2 regions of the Caballeronia sp. ATUFL_F2_KS9A genome follow, and region 2 is predicted to be linked to the other one. Evidence: riboswitches for the same ligand, from Rfam matches in the RefSeq annotation. Region 2 holds a riboswitch; the other holds the start of a gene.
The links. Region 2 has a riboswitch for thiamine pyrophosphate ahead of NCS67_RS11625 (FAD-dependent oxidoreductase). Riboswitches for the same ligand answer to the same signal wherever they lie in the genome.
Positions count from the first base shown of each region.

Region 1: another riboswitch for thiamine pyrophosphate. It lies ahead of thiC (phosphomethylpyrimidine synthase ThiC); the one in region 2 lies ahead of NCS67_RS11625 (FAD-dependent oxidoreductase).

Region 1 is NZ_JALQEK010000002.1:410,297-418,624, forward strand. Features, by position in the region: gene NCS67_RS31880 (hypothetical protein) at 1-16, opposite strand, end outside; gene NCS67_RS04160 (hypothetical protein) at 277-801, opposite strand; gene NCS67_RS04165 (YMGG-like glycine zipper-containing protein) at 1,007-1,186, opposite strand; gene thiC (phosphomethylpyrimidine synthase ThiC) at 1,427-3,358, opposite strand; TPP riboswitch at 3,488-3,628, opposite strand; gene NCS67_RS04175 (EamA family transporter) at 3,849-4,790, shown strand; gene NCS67_RS04180 (DUF4397 domain-containing protein) at 5,141-5,923, shown strand; gene NCS67_RS04185 (dihydrofolate reductase family protein) at 5,983-6,624, opposite strand; gene NCS67_RS04190 (entericidin A/B family lipoprotein) at 6,917-7,051, opposite strand; gene NCS67_RS04195 (sensor histidine kinase) at 7,240-8,328, opposite strand, start outside.
Region 2 is NZ_JALQEK010000016.1:21,614-29,941, reverse strand. Features, by position in the region: gene NCS67_RS11630 (ABC transporter ATP-binding protein/permease) at 1-1,327, opposite strand, end outside; TPP riboswitch at 1,559-1,683, shown strand; gene NCS67_RS11625 (FAD-dependent oxidoreductase) at 1,871-3,013, shown strand; gene thiS (sulfur carrier protein ThiS) at 3,030-3,227, shown strand; gene NCS67_RS11615 (thiazole synthase) at 3,251-4,057, shown strand; gene thiE (thiamine phosphate synthase) at 4,054-5,127, shown strand; gene NCS67_RS11605 (ABC transporter ATP-binding protein) at 5,225-6,040, shown strand; gene mlaE (lipid asymmetry maintenance ABC transporter permease subunit MlaE) at 6,037-6,804, shown strand; gene mlaD (outer membrane lipid asymmetry maintenance protein MlaD) at 6,898-7,494, shown strand; gene NCS67_RS11590 (MlaA family lipoprotein) at 7,505-8,328, shown strand, end outside.

The DNA of each region.
Region 1 (8,328 bases), on a different contig from region 2:
ACACGAAGGCCATCATGTCCGATCCCCCGATACGGAAAAGTGCGCGGAACAACGGTTATCGCCGTTGCGACTCGATGCAGGGAAGCTATGTAGCCAAAACCGTGCCAATCATCTGGCGAATAGTGGCGAAGCCTTGTCGGATAAGGAAAGTGCGCCGGCGCACGATGAAGCGCGTCGTGCGCGCGAGCCCGTGTCGAAAGGAAAATGTTGCAGCAGTGTTACGCGGCAAGGCGACAAACGGCTTTTTGTCTCACCTGGCGTATCGCGGCGCGTCGATCAGTGTCCGCGGCCGCCGCCTCCGCCGCCATGCCAACTGCCGCCGCCGCCGTGCCAGCCGCCGCCCCCATGCCACCCGCCGCCGCCGTGCCATCCGCCACCGTGGTAGCCGCCGCGATAGCCATGTCCCCAGCAGCATCCGCTGCCGCCCCAGTAGCCGAAGCTGAACGAAACCGCCGGATAACCGTAGCCGTAGCCGTAGTACGCCGGATAGCCGTAGTACGGGTAAGCCGCATACGGCGGGTAATACGGATAGGGATACGTCCGGTAGTAGTCGGAGTACGACGAGCCGACGGCGTATTCGTACTGTGGCGGCAAGGTCGCGGATGACGTCGGCGTGGCCGCCGTGCCGGACGCGGGCAACGCGAATTCCCGCTGCGTGTAGGTCGCGCCGACGACAGGCGCGGGCGGATAAGCTGGATAAGCCGGATAACCGTAAGGGTAATAACATCCGCCGAGAAGAAGCCCGGCGGCGAGCGCTGCGGCGGCCGTCCTGGGTCTGGACATGCTGCGGGCGGAAATCATGGCACTGCTCCTTGCGTTACGGCTTGCGGGACGTGGGATCGAATGAAATTGGCCCCTTAAGAAGCAGCTTAGTCGAACGACAACCGGGAGGCGCGCCGCGTGATGTGAAAAAGCATTGCGGCGCGCCTTTATGTAACAGAAATGAAACAGCGGGTCGTTGATGGCGGCGAAACGCTTCCGTTGCGTCGTTCAGACGATGTTCGCGCTACTTCCCGACCTGATTGCCGATAATCCCGCCGACCGCCGCGCCGCCGAGCGTCGAAAGCGCGCTGCCGCCGATCACCGCGCCGCCCGCCGCACCGACGCCGGCGCCGATAGCCGTATCCCGTTGACGCGTGGTCATGTCGCCGCAAGCGGTCAGTCCTCCCAGAAACCCAACGATCATTGCAGCGGCGCCGATCTGTTTGATGATTTTCATGTCGACTCTCCAATTCGAAGATGAGATGAATCGGCTGCGGCTCGGCCGCATTTGCGCCGGTTCACGCACTCGACCAGCAGAAAAGATGCCCGAATCGTCGGATGAACCGCTCATTCAGGCCCGACAAGGCTTTGCGCCCGGCGCACACATAAAAAACGGCCTGCCGCACGCGCTGTGCGACAGGCCGTTGTCAGCGAGTCAGAAGCTTCAGGTCGGCTGATAGATTTCCGAGCCCTTTTTCACGAACTCGATCGCCTTCGTCTCCATGCCCTTGGCGAGCGCCTCGCTTTCGCTGACACCTTGCTTCGCCGCGAAATCGCGCACGTCCTGCGTGATCTTCATCGAGCAGAAGTGCGGGCCGCACATCGAGCAGAAATGCGCGACCTTCGCGGAATCCTTCGGCAGCGTTTCGTCGTGGAATTCGCGCGCCTTGTCCGGATCGAGACCGAGATTGAACTGGTCTTCCCAGCGGAATTCGAAGCGTGCCTTCGACAGCGCGTTGTCCCGCACCTGCGCGCCCGGATGACCCTTCGCGAGATCGGCCGCGTGCGCCGCGAGCTTGTACGTGATGATGCCTTCCTTCACGTCGTCCTTGTTCGGCAGCCCCAGGTGTTCCTTGGGCGTGACGTAGCAGAGCATCGCGGTGCCGAACCAGCCGATCATCGCAGCGCCGATGCCCGACGTGATGTGGTCGTAACCCGGCGCGATGTCGGTCGTCAGCGGCCCGAGCGTGTAGAAGGGCGCTTCGTCGCACCATTCCAGTTGCAGGTCCACGTTTTCCTTGATGAGCTGCATCGGAACGTGGCCGGGGCCTTCGATCATCACCTGCACGTCGTGCTTCCACGCGATCTGCGTCAGTTCGCCGAGCGTCTTCAGTTCGCCGAGCTGGGCTTCGTCATTGGCGTCGTAGATCGAGCCGGGGCGCAGGCCGTCGCCGAGGGAGAACGAGACATCGTATTGCTTCATGATTTCGCAGATGTCTTCGAAGTGCTCGTAAATGAAGCTTTCCTTGTGATGCGCGAGGCACCACTTCGCCATGATCGAGCCGCCGCGCGACACGATGCCCGTCATGCGGTTCGCGGTCAGCGGCACGTATTGCAGGCGCACGCCGGCGTGAATCGTGAAGTAATCGACGCCTTGCTCCGCCTGCTCGATGAGCGTGTCGCGGAAGATTTCCCACGTCAGGTCTTCGGCCTTGCCGTTCACCTTTTCGAGCGCCTGATAGATCGGCACCGTGCCGATCGGCACCGGCGAATTGCGGATGATCCACTCGCGCGTTTCGTGGATGTGCTTGCCGGTCGACAGATCCATGACCGTGTCGCCGCCCCAGCGAATTGCCCACGTCATCTTGTCGACTTCCTCGCCGATCGACGACGTGACCGCCGAATTGCCGATGTTCGCGTTGATCTTCACGAGGAAGTTGCGGCCGATAATCATCGGCTCGCTTTCCGGGTGATTGATGTTCGCGGGGATGATCGCGCGGCCGCGCGCCACTTCCTCGCGCACGAATTCAGGCGTGATTTCCTTCGCCGCGTCCTTGCCGAACGCCGCCGCGCCGAAGGCTTGTCCGGCGTGCTGGCGGCCCATCATCTTCGCGAGCTTTTCGCCGTTGGGGCCGCTCGTGCGCAGGCTTTCGAGATACTCCGCGCGACGCTGGTTCTCGCGAATCGCGATGTACTCCATCTCCGGCGTGATGATGCCTTGGCGCGCGTAGTGCATCTGCGAGACGTTCTTGCCGGCGAGCGCGCGGCGCGGATGACGGTGCAAACCCGGAAAGCGCAGTTCGGCCGTTTTCGGATCGGCGGCGCGCTCGCGGCCGAACTCGCTCGACAGGCCGCTCAGTTCCTCGGTGTCGCCGCGCTTTTCGATCCACGCGCCGCGCAGCGCGGGCAGACCGCTGCGAATGTCGATCTGCGCGTCGGGATCGGTGTACGGGCCCGACGTGTCGTACACGTAGACGGGCGGATTCTTCTCGCCGCCGAAGCCGTCGGGCGTGTCGGATTGCGTGATCTCGCGCATCGGCACGCGGATGTCGGGCGTCGAACCTTCGACATAGACCTTGCGCGAGTTCGGCAGCGGCGCGATGGCGGCGGCATCGACGACGGCGTTTTCCGAGAGGAACTTCGGGTTGGCATTCATGTGCTTGATCTCCTAAGGGACGATTTTTTTCAGCACGAGCGATGTCGTAGCTCGTGGTGACTCAGGAGCTAAACAGGGAGGAACGAGATGGAAAGGTACGGGTTCGGTTGAAGTGGCGTGGACTGCGGCCTATGGAACCCGAACGCTTCCCTGCGCTGGCATTATCCAGATCAGGTTCAAAGGGTATTTCTCACCCACGCCACACGAAGCGCTTCGTCGATGAAACCGCACGAAACCGCGATGTGCAACGCAGGACCCCCGCGTTAGCAGCCGACACGTTACACCGCGGCGTGGCGTCTTGGCAACCATCCCGAAAATGAGCCGATGGATGCGAGCGCTTACTGCATAATGTCGGGCGCCGCGGATTTCCGGGTTTTCCCGAAGGTCGCGCGGTCCTTCCTCGCGCCATTCCCCTTTGCTTTACGCCATGTCGTTCTGTCTGGTTTTGCCCGTTTTTCTCCGGCGCGCAGCCGTCGCCGCGGAGTGATGCATGTCCGCTCTGCCTCCGCCGCGCCTGCCGTTCAGCTTCCCTGACCGTTTTCCGTTTCGCGCGCCGCGCTCTTTCAAGGGGCAGGTCGCGCTTGCGCTGACGGTCGTCTATCTCGTTTGGGGATCGACGTATCTCTGCATCCATCTCGCGCTCGAATCTTTTCCGCCGTTGATGCTCGGCGGGCTGCGCAATCTGTTCGCGGGCATCGGGCTATTCTTGATCGCGGTGCATCGCAAGTCGGTGTGGCCCAGCGCGCGGGAAGTGCGCAACGCGGCGATCGTCGGCACGTTGCTGGAAGGTCTGTCGAGCGGGATGATGGCTTACGGCATGCGGACCGTGGGGACCGGCACGGCCGCCGTGATGGTCGCGACGGTGCCGCTTTTCGCGACGATCTTCACCGCGCTCAGCGGACGCGGCGTCGCGAAAGGCGAGTGGTTCGCGGTGGCGCTGGGTCTGCTCGGGATCGTGCTGCTGAATCACGGCGATCCCTCGCCGAGTTCGACGGTCGGCACGCTGGCGATTCTGTGCGCCGCGATCTTCTGGGCGGGCGGCGCGCATCTGGCGACGCGCCTGCCGCAGCCTTCCGATCTGCTGATGTCGACGGCGCTGCAGATCGGTTTGGGCGGATTGATCGCGACGGCGATCGCGTTCGCATCGGGCGAGCGGTTGGCGAGCGTCGGCGTCGGCGCGGGGTTCTCGTTTTTGTATCTCGTCGTGATCGGTTCGATGGCCGCTTATGTCGCGTATAACTTTCTGATACGCAATACGAGCACGATCGTCGCGACGAGTTGTCTTTATGTGAATCCGGTGGTGGCGGTTGGTTTGGGCGCGCTGCTGCTCGGGGAAATCGTCACGCAATGGACCTTGATTGCGACCGTTGTGATTCTGCTTTCCGTTGGGCTTTCGTTCTGGTTTGATCAGCGGCGGCGGGGACTTCTCTGAACGCACCATCCTTGTAAAAACCGCTTCTCGTCACGCGGCGACGCTGCATTGATCGATGCAGCGCCGCGCGGGGTCTTCGCGCATCCCGAGCAATTCCTCTAATGAATCCGAAACCCTTTCCAGACGGGCCTCAGCGGCCGATACACGCCATCGTCGCACCGTCTCGGGGCATGCTCATTGCTCAACGCATGCGCCACTTCGACGGCAAATCTGATCGATCGAAATGGCAAGAGGGAAACCCGAATCGGGCCCGGCGAGCGAGCGCGCAAAGTCCTGCGGATGCCTAATCGTCCGGACCCGGATGACGATGTGGCCGATCAAATCAAATCAAAACAAAGGAAGGTGAAACCATGAAGCTCATCCGTACCGCTGCCGCGCTTGCCGCCGTCGCCGCTTTGCTCTCCGCTTGCGGCGGAAGCTCCGATGACGTCGGCAAGGAAATCGGCGTCACTCAGCCGCAAGTCCATTTCATCCACGCGATCCCGAGCGGCCCGAACGTCGACTTCTACGACAACGGCAAGATCCTGCAGCCGAATCTCGCGTACAAGGCGGTGACGAACTTCGCGAACATCGACACGGGCCAGCACAACTTTTCCTACGCCGCCGTCAACACGACGACGCAACTCGCCACCGACACGACCATCTCGAACGCGGCGAAAGGGCACGAATACACGGTGATCGCGCTGCCGGACGCGGGCTTCGTGCCGTCGATCGCGGTGATCGACGATCCGTTCGACAAGGGCCTGCTATCGAGCAGCGCACGCGTGCGCGCGTTCAACGCATCGACGAACGCGCCGAACCTCGACATCTATCTCGTCGCGCCGGGCACGAACATCTCGACCGTCAGCCCGACGATGGCGGGCGTGGCCTACAAGAACGCCGTACCGGCGACGACGCAAGACTCGATCTACGTCTCCGGCGGCACGTATCAACTGATCGCGACGCTGCCGGGCTCGAAGACGCCGGTCTATAAATCGGCGTCGTTCGATCTCGTCAACAACGCGGACTGGCTCGTGACGACGCTGCCTTCGGGAAATGCAGCCACGCAACTCGTGCCCGAGAAGATTCGCGTGCTCGTCGCGCAGGGCGGCAACACGCAGCAGCCGGCGCTCGAACTGCCCGACACGCAATAAGGCATGAACCGCACAGCCCGGCCGGAAGAATCGGCCGGGCTTTTTCGTATCGCGCGCAGCTACTTCGCAAGGACGATGTGCGTGGCCCGCTCCGTCGGAACGTGCTCGACCGTCCGATATCCCAAAGCGCGCAAATCCAGACCGTCGAAGAGCGATTCCCCTTGCCCGAGCGCCACCGGCGCGAAAGCGAGGTGGATTTCATCCACATGGCCGGCCTGAATGTATTGCTTGACCGTGGCCGCTCCGCCGCCGATCTTGATGTCCTTCGCGCCGGCCGCTTCGCGTGCCTTTTGCAGCGCGACCTCGATGCCGTCCGAGACGAAGTGAAACGTCGTCCCGCCTTGCATCCGAATCGGCGGACGCGGGTAATGGGTCAGCACGAAAGTCGGCGCATGATAGGGCGGATCCTCACCCCACCATCCTTTCCATTGTTCATCCGGCCATTCGCCGCGAATCGGCCCGAACATGTTGCGCCCGAGGATGAACGCGCCGAATCCGTCCATCGCGCGCCGGGCGAAGTCGTCATCGACACCGGTTTCGCCGTCGTCTTTTCCCTGCATCCGCCGAAACGTCTGCGTCGGGAAAAACCACTGAAAGAGCTCCGGGCCCCGCACCCCGAGCGGATGTTCCAGACTCTGACCGGTTCCCGCGGCGAAGCCATCGAGCGAAACGCCGAACCCGGCTACTTTTACTCTGGCCATTCGTGTCTCCGTTTGCGCTGTGAATCCCGATGTCTGAAGCCAGGCATCATCGCTCAGGAAGGCATCGAGATGAGCGAACTCTATCGCAGCGAAGGGGATCTGGGTCATCGGCGTCATTGTGCAGAGAATGACGCGTGACCCGTGGGACGCCGCGAGCGGCCTGGACGACACACGAACGGCTCCAAGACAAAAAAAATCCCGCCACGCGAAGGTGGCGGGAAGAGAGAGAACTACGTCAACGCTATGGAACGCCTGAGCGGGAACGCCGCAGCGAAGCGGCGCGCCTCGTGAATTACTTGTGCTGCTCCGCGGAGTTCGAGATGGCCTGGCCGCCCTTCGAGATGTCCTGACCGGCTCCCGAAACGGTGTTGCAGCCTGCGAGAGCCGCGCTGCCGGCGATGAGGAGTAGAGCGATGAGTCGAGTCATGTGTATTCCCCTTGGAGTTGAAATGCGTGACAGGAAAAACGGTTCGCGCATCGTGTGTGGTCGACGGGCGCCTGGCTGACGTCCTGTCTTACCGGTGTGAACAATCATAAAAAAGCGCATCGTTCGCGGATGTAGGCACGCATGCGATTCTGGTGTCGGCGTCGTCCGCATTTCGTGTCGGCGCCGTCCTACGTGGATGCCGCGACGACCGGCGCATCGGCGCTGCGCTCGCGCGGCATCGACACGCTGATCGCCGTGCCGCGCGGCGTCGCGCGCTCGATCTCGAAGCGTCCGCCGCGCGCCGACACGCGCTGCCGCATGCCGACGAGCCCATGCGTCTGCGTGCGCTTTAAATCCTGCGGCCGAATGCCGATGCCGTCGTCGGTGATCGAGAGCGACACGTTCGCTTCATCGACCGTCAGCGCCACGCGGATACGGCTCGCGTGCGCGTACTTCGCCGCGTTCGTGAGCGTCTCCTGCGCGACGCGGAAAAGCGCGATTTCGATCGCCTCGCCGAGCTTCACGTCCTCGCCCGGCAGATCGAATTCGACGTTCCAGCCGTTGCGCTGCGCGGCTTCATCGGCGAGCGAGCGCAGCGCCGTGACGAGACCGAAGTTGGCGAGCACCGTCGGGCGCATGTCCTCGATGATGCGGCGCTTCAACGCGATGCCCTGATCCAGATTGCCGAGCGCGCGCGCGAGTTTTTCGGCCATCGCGGGCTCGCTGTCCTTCAGCTTGCCGCGCACCCACGCGACATCCATCTTGCTCGCGGTGAGGATCGAGCCGAGTTCGTCGTGCAGTTCGCGCGCGAGCTCCGTCTTCTCGTTTTCGCTGACGGACTGCAAGTGCCACGCGAGCGCCTCGAGCTGACGCGTGCGCGCGAACACGAGCTGGTCGAGCTCTTCCTGCTGCGTGATGAGCGCCTTCTGCACGCGCGCCTGCTTGTCGAGCTGAATGCCGAGATTACGAAACAGCAGGATGAATAGAACGATGTTGAGGGCGCACAACGCGCCCACGCACAGCGTCGAGATGCGCTGGTCGGCGCGGCTCGCGTCGAGCGCGTGTTGCGCGCGCTGCTCTTCGTTCAGGCGCAACAGCGACAGCGCCGCATCGAGCGTGGCGCTCGCGTCGGGTGGCGGCAGGGCACGCGTGGCATCGGCGTCGGGCGAATCGGCGATGCGCGCGGTGCCTTGCGCGATTTCATCGTCGGCGGCGGCGCGGATCTGCGCGAAGCTCGCGAGCGCGGTGTCGTCACCGATGCGCCGGTAATACGCATC
Region 2 (8,328 bases):
CGTCGACGGGCGCGTCGATCGTGCCGTCGCCGAACGGCCAAAGACCCGCGAGCGCGCGCATCAACGTGCTCTTGCCCGAGCCCGATGGACCGACGACCAGCCAGCGCGAACCCGGCTCGATCGACACGTTCGCCACGCGCGAAAGCGGCGTGCCGTTGGGCAGCGCGAGCATGAGCCCGTTCGTCGTGAGCGACGGCGTGCTCGTGTAGTGCAGGTTGATGCCGCCGCGCTCCGTCGCTGGCGACGTTTCTTCGCGGATATGCGTCGAGCGCATCACGCGCTTGAATTCGCGCAGACGATTCACGGTCGCGCGCCATTCGACCAACGTCGAATAACTGTTGATGAACCACGAAAACGAATCGCTGACCGTGCCGAACGCCGATGAAATCTGCATCAGCACGCCGAACGAAAACGCGCCCGCGAAGTAGCGCGGCGCGGCGACCATGATCGGGAAAATGATCGCGATCTGCCCGTAGAACGACAGCACGAAGGTCATGCGCTTCGTGTACTTCATGATCATCCACCAGTTGTCGCGAATGCGCTGGAAGATGGTCTTTGCGTTCGCCGTTTCGGTCGCGATGCCGTCATAAAACGCAATCTGTTCGGCGTTCTCGCGCACGCGGATCAGGCCGAAACGGAAATCGGCCTCGACCTTCTGCTGCTGATAGTTGATCGACACGAGCGGATGCCCGACCTTCTGGATGATCAGCGAGCCGAGAATCGCGTAGAGCGCGGCGGCCCAGACCATGTAGCCCGGAATCGTGAACGGCGTGCCGCCGAGCGAGAAGGTCAGCGCGCCCGCGATGGTCCAGAGAATCGTGATGAAAGTGACGAGCGTGACGAGCGTCGAAAGCAGATCGAGCGAGAGCGAAAGCGTGGTGGTGGCGAAGGATTGCAGGTCGTCGGAAATACGCTGGTCGGGGTTGTCGGCGAGGCGGTCGCGCTCGATGCGGTAGAACGCCTTGTCACCGAGCCATTGTTCCAGAAAGCGGTTGGTGAGCCATTGACGCCAGCGAAACGCGAGCATCTGCCGCAGATATCGCCCGTACACCGCGAGCAGGATGTACGCGAACGCGAGGCCCGTGAAGATCAGCAGCAGATGCGGAAAGTCCTTGACGTTCTTGTTCTGCAGCGCGTTGTAGAAGTCGGCGTTCCAGCTGTTGAGCCGGACGTTGATCCACACAACGGTCATGTTGATCGCGATGATCGCGACGAGAAGGCCCCACGCGAAGCCGCGCTCCTCCGACACCCAGTAGGGCTTGATGAGGCTCCACGCCGAGACTTCGTCGGCCTTCTGCTGCGTGCTTTCGGTATGGGTGTTGGTCATGAGCTTCCTGCTGATGCGCCTCGTGGCGCCCGATTGTTACGTCCGCGGCCGGGCCGCGCGCGGCGTTTTCCGGCTCCGCAGATTGTTCCGGGGTTCGCTTAACGCTCACTTAATTTCGGGCGATCGTCCTGCGAACCATGTTCGCGGCATTGTGCCAGAGTGCCGCCGCGCACGATAAAAGGCGGGGAATCCCGGTTTGCAGCGCCTTCGCCTTTCATGTTTTAATGACCCTCGACGAAACAGGGGTGCTTCGCGTGCATCGGCGGCCGGAACGGTCGGCAGCGCGGCGAGGCTGAGAGAGACCCTTTGCACCCGATCCGGGTAATACCGGCGAGGGAAGTTTCCGGAGACCGCGCGAGCCTCGCGCCATTCCTCCAGTCTCTTCCAGTCCTTTCTTCGCGCCCGGCGCGCTTCATGCGCTGCCGAGCCGGTCTCTCCCGCTGATTTCGTCCTCGTGATGTGGCGCCGCGCCAGCACGATCGGGATCGCGTCTTTCGTCTCCATCGTGCAGCGCAGCGTTACGCGTATGGAGACATCGAATTGATGAACAGAATCGATCAGGGCGCCGCGCGCCGGCCGGATTTCGCCGTCGTCGGCGGCGGGCTCGTCGGACGGCTCGTCGCCTGGCAACTCGCGGGCGCGGGTCACGACGTCGCGCTTTACGAACGCGGCGACGCCGCCGGCACGCAGTCGGCCGCGTGGGTCGCCGCCGCCATGCTCGCGCCGCTCGCGGAAGCGGCGAGCGCGGAGCCGCTCGTCGTCGGGCTGGGGGCGGCATCGCTCGAACGCTGGCCTGAACTCATCGCGCAATTGCCCGAGCCGGTTTTCTTTCAGCGCAACGGCACGCTCGTCGTCTGGCACGGCGCGGATCGCGCCGAAGCGCCGCTCTTCGAACGCCGTCTCAAGGCCAATTCGCCCGCCAATCTGCTCGACGGCGGCTTCGTCAAGCTCGCGGGCGCGCAAGTCGCGCAAGCCGAACCGGCGCTCGGAACGCGCTTCGCGCAGGGCTGGCTGCTGCCGAACGAAGGCCAACTCGACAACCGTCAGGCGCTTGGCGCGCTCGCCGCCGGACTTGCCGCGCGCGGCGTGCGTACGCACTGGAACACCGCCGTCGATGCGATGCCCGACGCGCGCTGGATCATCGATTGCCGAGGCCTCGGCGGCAAGCCCGCGTGGCCCGCGCTGCGCGGCATTCGCGGCGAAGTCGCGCGCGTGCACGCGCCGGGCATCGGGCTGACGCGGCCGGTGCGGCTCTTGCATCCGCGCTATCCGCTCTACATCGCGCCGAAGGAGAACGATCTCTACGTGATCGGCGCGACGGAAGTCGAGGGCGAGGACATGTCGCCCGTGAGCGTACGTTCGGCGCTCGAGCTGCTGAGCGCCGCGTTCGCGGTGCATCCGGGTTTCGGCGAGGCGCGCATCCTCGAACTGAACTCGCATTGCCGGCCGACCTTGCCGGATCACCGGCCGGCGATCGTCTGGGACGGGGCGCGGACCTTGCGCGTGAACGGCTTGTACCGGCACGGCTTCATGATCGCGCCCGAAGTCGCGGATGCCGCGTGCCGTCTCGCCGACGCGCTCGCTTCCGGCGATATCGCCGATGCCGAGGCCTTCTCCGATTTCCGCAGCGCCGCGCGCTGGCCCGAACTGCTGCACGGCGAGTTCGCGGTTGCGCCAGCGCTCTAGTCATCAGGAAACAACCATGAACATCCACATCAATCAGCGCGTCTTCGATTTGCCCGACGCCACCACCGTCACCGACGCGCTCGCCGCGTTCGGCGCGAAACCGCCGTTCGCGGTCGCGCTGAACGGCCAGTTCGTCGCGCGCGGCGAACACGCCACGAAAACGCTCGCCGCCGGCGACAAGCTCGACGTCGTGTCGCCCGTCGCGGGCGGCTGAACTCCGAACCGAAGGATCGAACCATGACCAATTCCACCGCCGACGTCCTCACGCTCTACGGCGAGACGTTTCCGAGCCGCGTGCTGCTCGGCACGTCGCGTTATCCGTCGCTGCAATCGCTTTCCGACTCCATCGACGCCGCTCGGCCGGGCATGGTCACGGTCGCGCTGCGCCGTCAGTCGGAGACTGGCGAAGCCGGCTTTTTCGATGTGCTCAAGCGCCACGGCGTCGCGCTTTTGCCGAACACGGCGGGCTGCCAGAGCGTAGACGAGGTGCTCACGACCGCGCACATGGCGCGCGAGGTGTTCGAGACGCCGTGGATCAAACTGGAATTGATCGGCGACGACTACACGCTGCAGCCCGATCCGATCGGCCTCGTCGAAGCGGCGGCCAAGCTGATCCGCGATGGCTTCAAGGTGCTGCCTTACTGCACGGAAGATCTCGTCATCGGCCGGCGTTTGCTCGATGCCGGCTGCGAAGCGCTGATGCCGTGGGGCGCGCCCATCGGCACGGGCAAGGGCGTGACGAATCCATACGGGCTGCGCACCTTGCGCGAGCGTCTGCCGGATGTGCCGCTGATCGTCGATGCCGGTCTCGGCGTGCCGTCGCATGCGTGTCAGGTGATGGAATGGGGCTTCGATGGCGTGCTGCTCAACACGGCCGTCTCGCAGGCAACCTTCCCGCCGCAGATGGCGCGCGCGTTCGCGCTCGGCGTCGAAGCGGGGCGCACCGCGTTCCTCGCGGGCCCCATGGCCGAGCGCGACAGCGCGCAGGCGAGCACGCCGGTCGTCGGCATGCCGTTCTGGCATCAGGACGGAGGCGCGGCATGAGCTTGTTGAATCGTGAAGTGTTCTGGCCGCCGGCGGACGAGCTGACTGAAGTCGCCGAGCGGATTCGCGCGCGTCTCGGCGAATGGCCGACGGCGGAAACGCGCTGGCGCATCTGCCTGACCGCGCCGGAATCGCCGCAGGCGAGCGACATCATCGTGTTCAACGAGCCGCACGATGTGGCCGCGAACGGCGCCGCGGCAATCCTCGAAGCGCATGGCGATCGCGTCACGCTGCGTCGTGGCGACGAGCGTTTCGCGCTCGAAGGCGAATGGTCGGATGATTGGCTTTCCGCGCTCGCCGCTTTCCTCGACTGCAACTTCGAGCCGCACGACGCGCTGACGCTCGCGCTCGCCTGGCGCGCGGGCGATGAGAACAAGGACGACGCGTGGCCCGTCGAATTCGCGACGTTTCCGCGCGTCGCCGATCTGCCCGCCGCGCCCGAAGGCGGATTCCCGGCGTGCCCCGATCGGCTCGGCCTGTATCCGGTGCTGCCGAGCGCCGACTGGGTCGAGCGCGTGCTCGATCTCGGCGTCCGCACGACGCAACTGCGCCGCAAAACCGCCGACGCCGCCGACTTGCAGCGCGAAATCTCGCGCTCGGTCGAAGCGGGACGTCGGCATGACGCACAGGTTTTCATCAACGATCATTGGCGCGAGGCGATTGCGGCGGGCGCGTACGGCGTGCACCTCGGACAGGAAGACGTGCAGACGGCCGACCTGAGCGCCATCGCGAAAGCCGGCGTGCGGCTCGGTCTGTCGACGCACGGCTATTACGAGATGTTGCGCGCGCTGCACTTCAAGCCGAGCTACCTTGCGCTCGGCGCCGTCTTCCCGACCACGACGAAAGTCATGCCGACCAAGCCACAAGGATTGGCGCGCCTGTCGCGCTACGTGCAACTGCTGTCGGGCCGGGTGCCGCTTGTCGCCATTGGTGGAATCGACGCCAAGGCGATGCCGGGCGTGCTGGAAACCGGCGTGCTCAGCGCGGCGGTCGTGCGCGCGGTCACCGAGGCACCGGACACAGCCGCGGCGGTTTTGTCACTGCAAAAAATGTTCGCAGGTCAACGGTGAAAAGTCCCAAAAGCAAGGGGATACACGCCTAGGCAAAGCACCGATTGCGCGCAGGCCCTATAATTCGGCCTCTTGCGCCAACGGAATCTCTTACCCAGTGCCTGCTTTCTCCGAGACTCTGCTAGAGCTACGCGACGTCGACTTCGGCTACGGCGACCGGCTCGTCCTGTCGAACCTGAACATGCGATTCACGCGTGGGCAGGTGGTCGCGGTCATGGGCGGCTCAGGCTGCGGCAAAACCACGACCTTGCGTCTGGTCGGCGGTCTCGTGAAGGCGAGTCGCGGCAAAGTCATGTTCGACGGACAGGACGTCGGCGCCCAGACGCGCGACGGTCTGTACGCGCTGCGCCGGAAGATGGGCATGCTGTTCCAGTTCGGCGCGTTGTTCACCGACCAGACGGTGTTCGAGAACGTCGCGTTCCCGCTGCGCGAACACACGGACCTTCCAGAAGCGCTGATCCGCGATCTCGTGCTGATGAAGCTGAACGCGGTCGGCCTGCGCGGCGCGCGCGATCTCGCGCCGTCGGAGATTTCGGGCGGCATGGCGCGCCGCGTGGCGCTCGCCCGCGCAATCGCGCTCGATCCCCAGTTGATGATGTACGACGAGCCGTTCGCCGGCCTCGATCCCATTTCGCTCGGCATCACGGCGCAGCTCATCCGCACGATCAACGACGCGCTCGGCGCAACGTCCATTCTCGTTACGCACGACGTACCGGAATCCTTCGCGATCGCGGACTACGTGTATTTCATCGCGAACGGCGGCATTCACGCCGAAGGCACGCCGGCGCAACTGCGCGCATCGCAGGATCCGACCGTGCGCCAGTTCATCGACGGCACGCCCGACGGCCCATTCAAGTTCCACTATGCGAGCACGCCGCTCGCCGCAGATTTCGGCATCGGAGGGCAGGCATGATCAGCGCGCTCGGACGCTGGGTGCTCGACGGTTTCGGCACCGCAGGCTACGCAACGCGCATGTTCCTGCGCCTCGTGGTCGAATTTTTTCCGCTGTTGCGCCGCCCGCGCCTCGTCACGAAACAGATCCACTTCGTCGGCAATTATTCGCTCGTCATCATCGCGGTGTCGGGTTTGTTCGTCGGCTTCGTGCTCGGCTTGCAGGGCTATTACACGCTGAGCCGCTACGGTTCGGAACAGGCGCTCGGGCTTCTGGTGGCGCTCTCGCTCGTGCGCGAGCTCGGGCCGGTCGTCACGGCGCTACTGTTCGCGGGGCGCGCGGGCACGTCGCTGACCGCCGAAATCGGCTTGATGAAAGCCGGCGAGCAACTCACCGCAATGGAAATGATGGCGGTCGATCCGCTCAAGGTGGTCGTCGCGCCGCGCATGTGGGCGGGCATCGTCGCTATGCCGGTGCTGGCGGCCATTTTCAGCGCGGTCGGCATCATCGGCGGCTATGTCGTCGGCGTGATGCTGATCGGCGTCGATCCGGGCGCGTTCTGGTCGCAGATGCAAGGCGGCGTGGACGTGTGGCGCGATGTCGGGAACGGCGTCATCAAGAGCATCGTGTTCGGCTTCGCGGTGACGTTCATCGCGTTGTTCCAGGGCTACGAAGCACGGCCAACGCCCGAAGGCGTGTCGCGCGCGACGACGAAAACCGTCGTATATGCGTCGCTCGCCGTGCTCGGGCTCGATTTCCTGCTCACCGCACTGATGTTCAGCTAATGAACCAAGCGCAGGCGCCGCACGAGGCGCAGGCGTTGTGAAGGGCACAGACCGTCACGCGCCATCTGCGAAAAGATTCTCTTTGGGAAGACGATGAAAAAGACTGCTCTCGACTTTTGGGTCGGCCTCTTCGTGGTGCTCGGTTTCGTGGCGCTGCTCTTTCTCGCGCTGAAGGCGGGCAACATGAGCTCCCTGTCGTTCCAGCAAACCTACGCGGTGAAACTGAAGTTCGACAACATCGGCGGACTGAAGGCGCGCGCGCCCGTGAAGAGCGCGGGCGTGACGGTCGGGCGCGTCGGCAGCATCGGCTTCGATGCGAACACGTATCAGGCCGTGGTCACGATCGATATCGACAAGCAGTATCAGTTTCCGAAGGATTCGTCCGCGAAGATCCTGACTTCCGGCTTGCTCGGCGAGCAATACATCGGCCTCGAGCCGGGCGGCGACGATCAGATGCTCAAGAACGGCGACACCATCACGATGACGCAATCGGCCGTGGTGCTCGAAAACCTGATCGGCCAGTTCCTCTACAACAAGGCGGCGGATTCGGGCGCCTCGAAATCGTCGGGGGCGCCGGCTGTGCCCGAGCCCGCACCCGCGCCGGCTTTCCCGGGCGCGGCGAGCGCGATGGGCGCATCGGGTGCGGCGGGCGCGGCAGGTGCGAGCGCCGCATCGGGCGCCGCTCAATAAGGAGAAGAACATGCAGGCGATTGGGATGCGGCGCGCAATCATGGTGGCGGGCGTCGTTGCGCTCACCGGTTGCGCGACGGTGACGACGCCGACCAAAGGGGACCCATTCGAGAGCTATAACCGGACGATGTTCACGATCAACGACACTGTTGATCAGTACGCGGTGAAGCCGGTGGCGAAGGGTTACGTGTGGCTCGTACCGGAGCCGGTGCGCAACAGCGTGACCAACTTCTTCTCGAATATCGGCGACGTCTACATCGCCGCGAACAATCTGGCGCAACTGAGAATTGCGGACGGCGTGTCGGACATCATGCGCGTCGCGATCAACACGCTGTTCGGCGTCGGCGGCCTGTTCGACGTCGCGACCATCGCGCGGCTGCCGAAGCATTCCGGCGATTTCGGGCTGACGCTCGGCCACTATGGCGTGCCGTCCGGTCCGTACGTGGTGCTGCCGCTGCTCGGGCCGAGCACGGTGCGAGATTCCGCCGGACTCGTGGTCGACTATTTCGGCAATCCGCTCACCTACGTGAGCCCGGATTCGGTGAGCTGGGCGCTCTATGGCGTGAACCTCGTCAACGTGCGCGCGAATCTTCTGGGGGCGACCGACGTGCTCGCCGATGCCGCGCTCGACAAGTATTCGTTCGTCCGAAACGCATACTTGCAGCGTCGTCAGTATCTGATTTCGGGCGGCGACGGCAGCATGCCGGACTACGGCGAAGCGCCGCTGCCGAATTACGGCGATGAAGGCACGGAAGGCGCATCGGCGACGGCGGCGCCTGCCGCGGCCGCATCGGCGGCTTCGGGTACGGCGGCGGCACCCGCACCGGCGAGCGG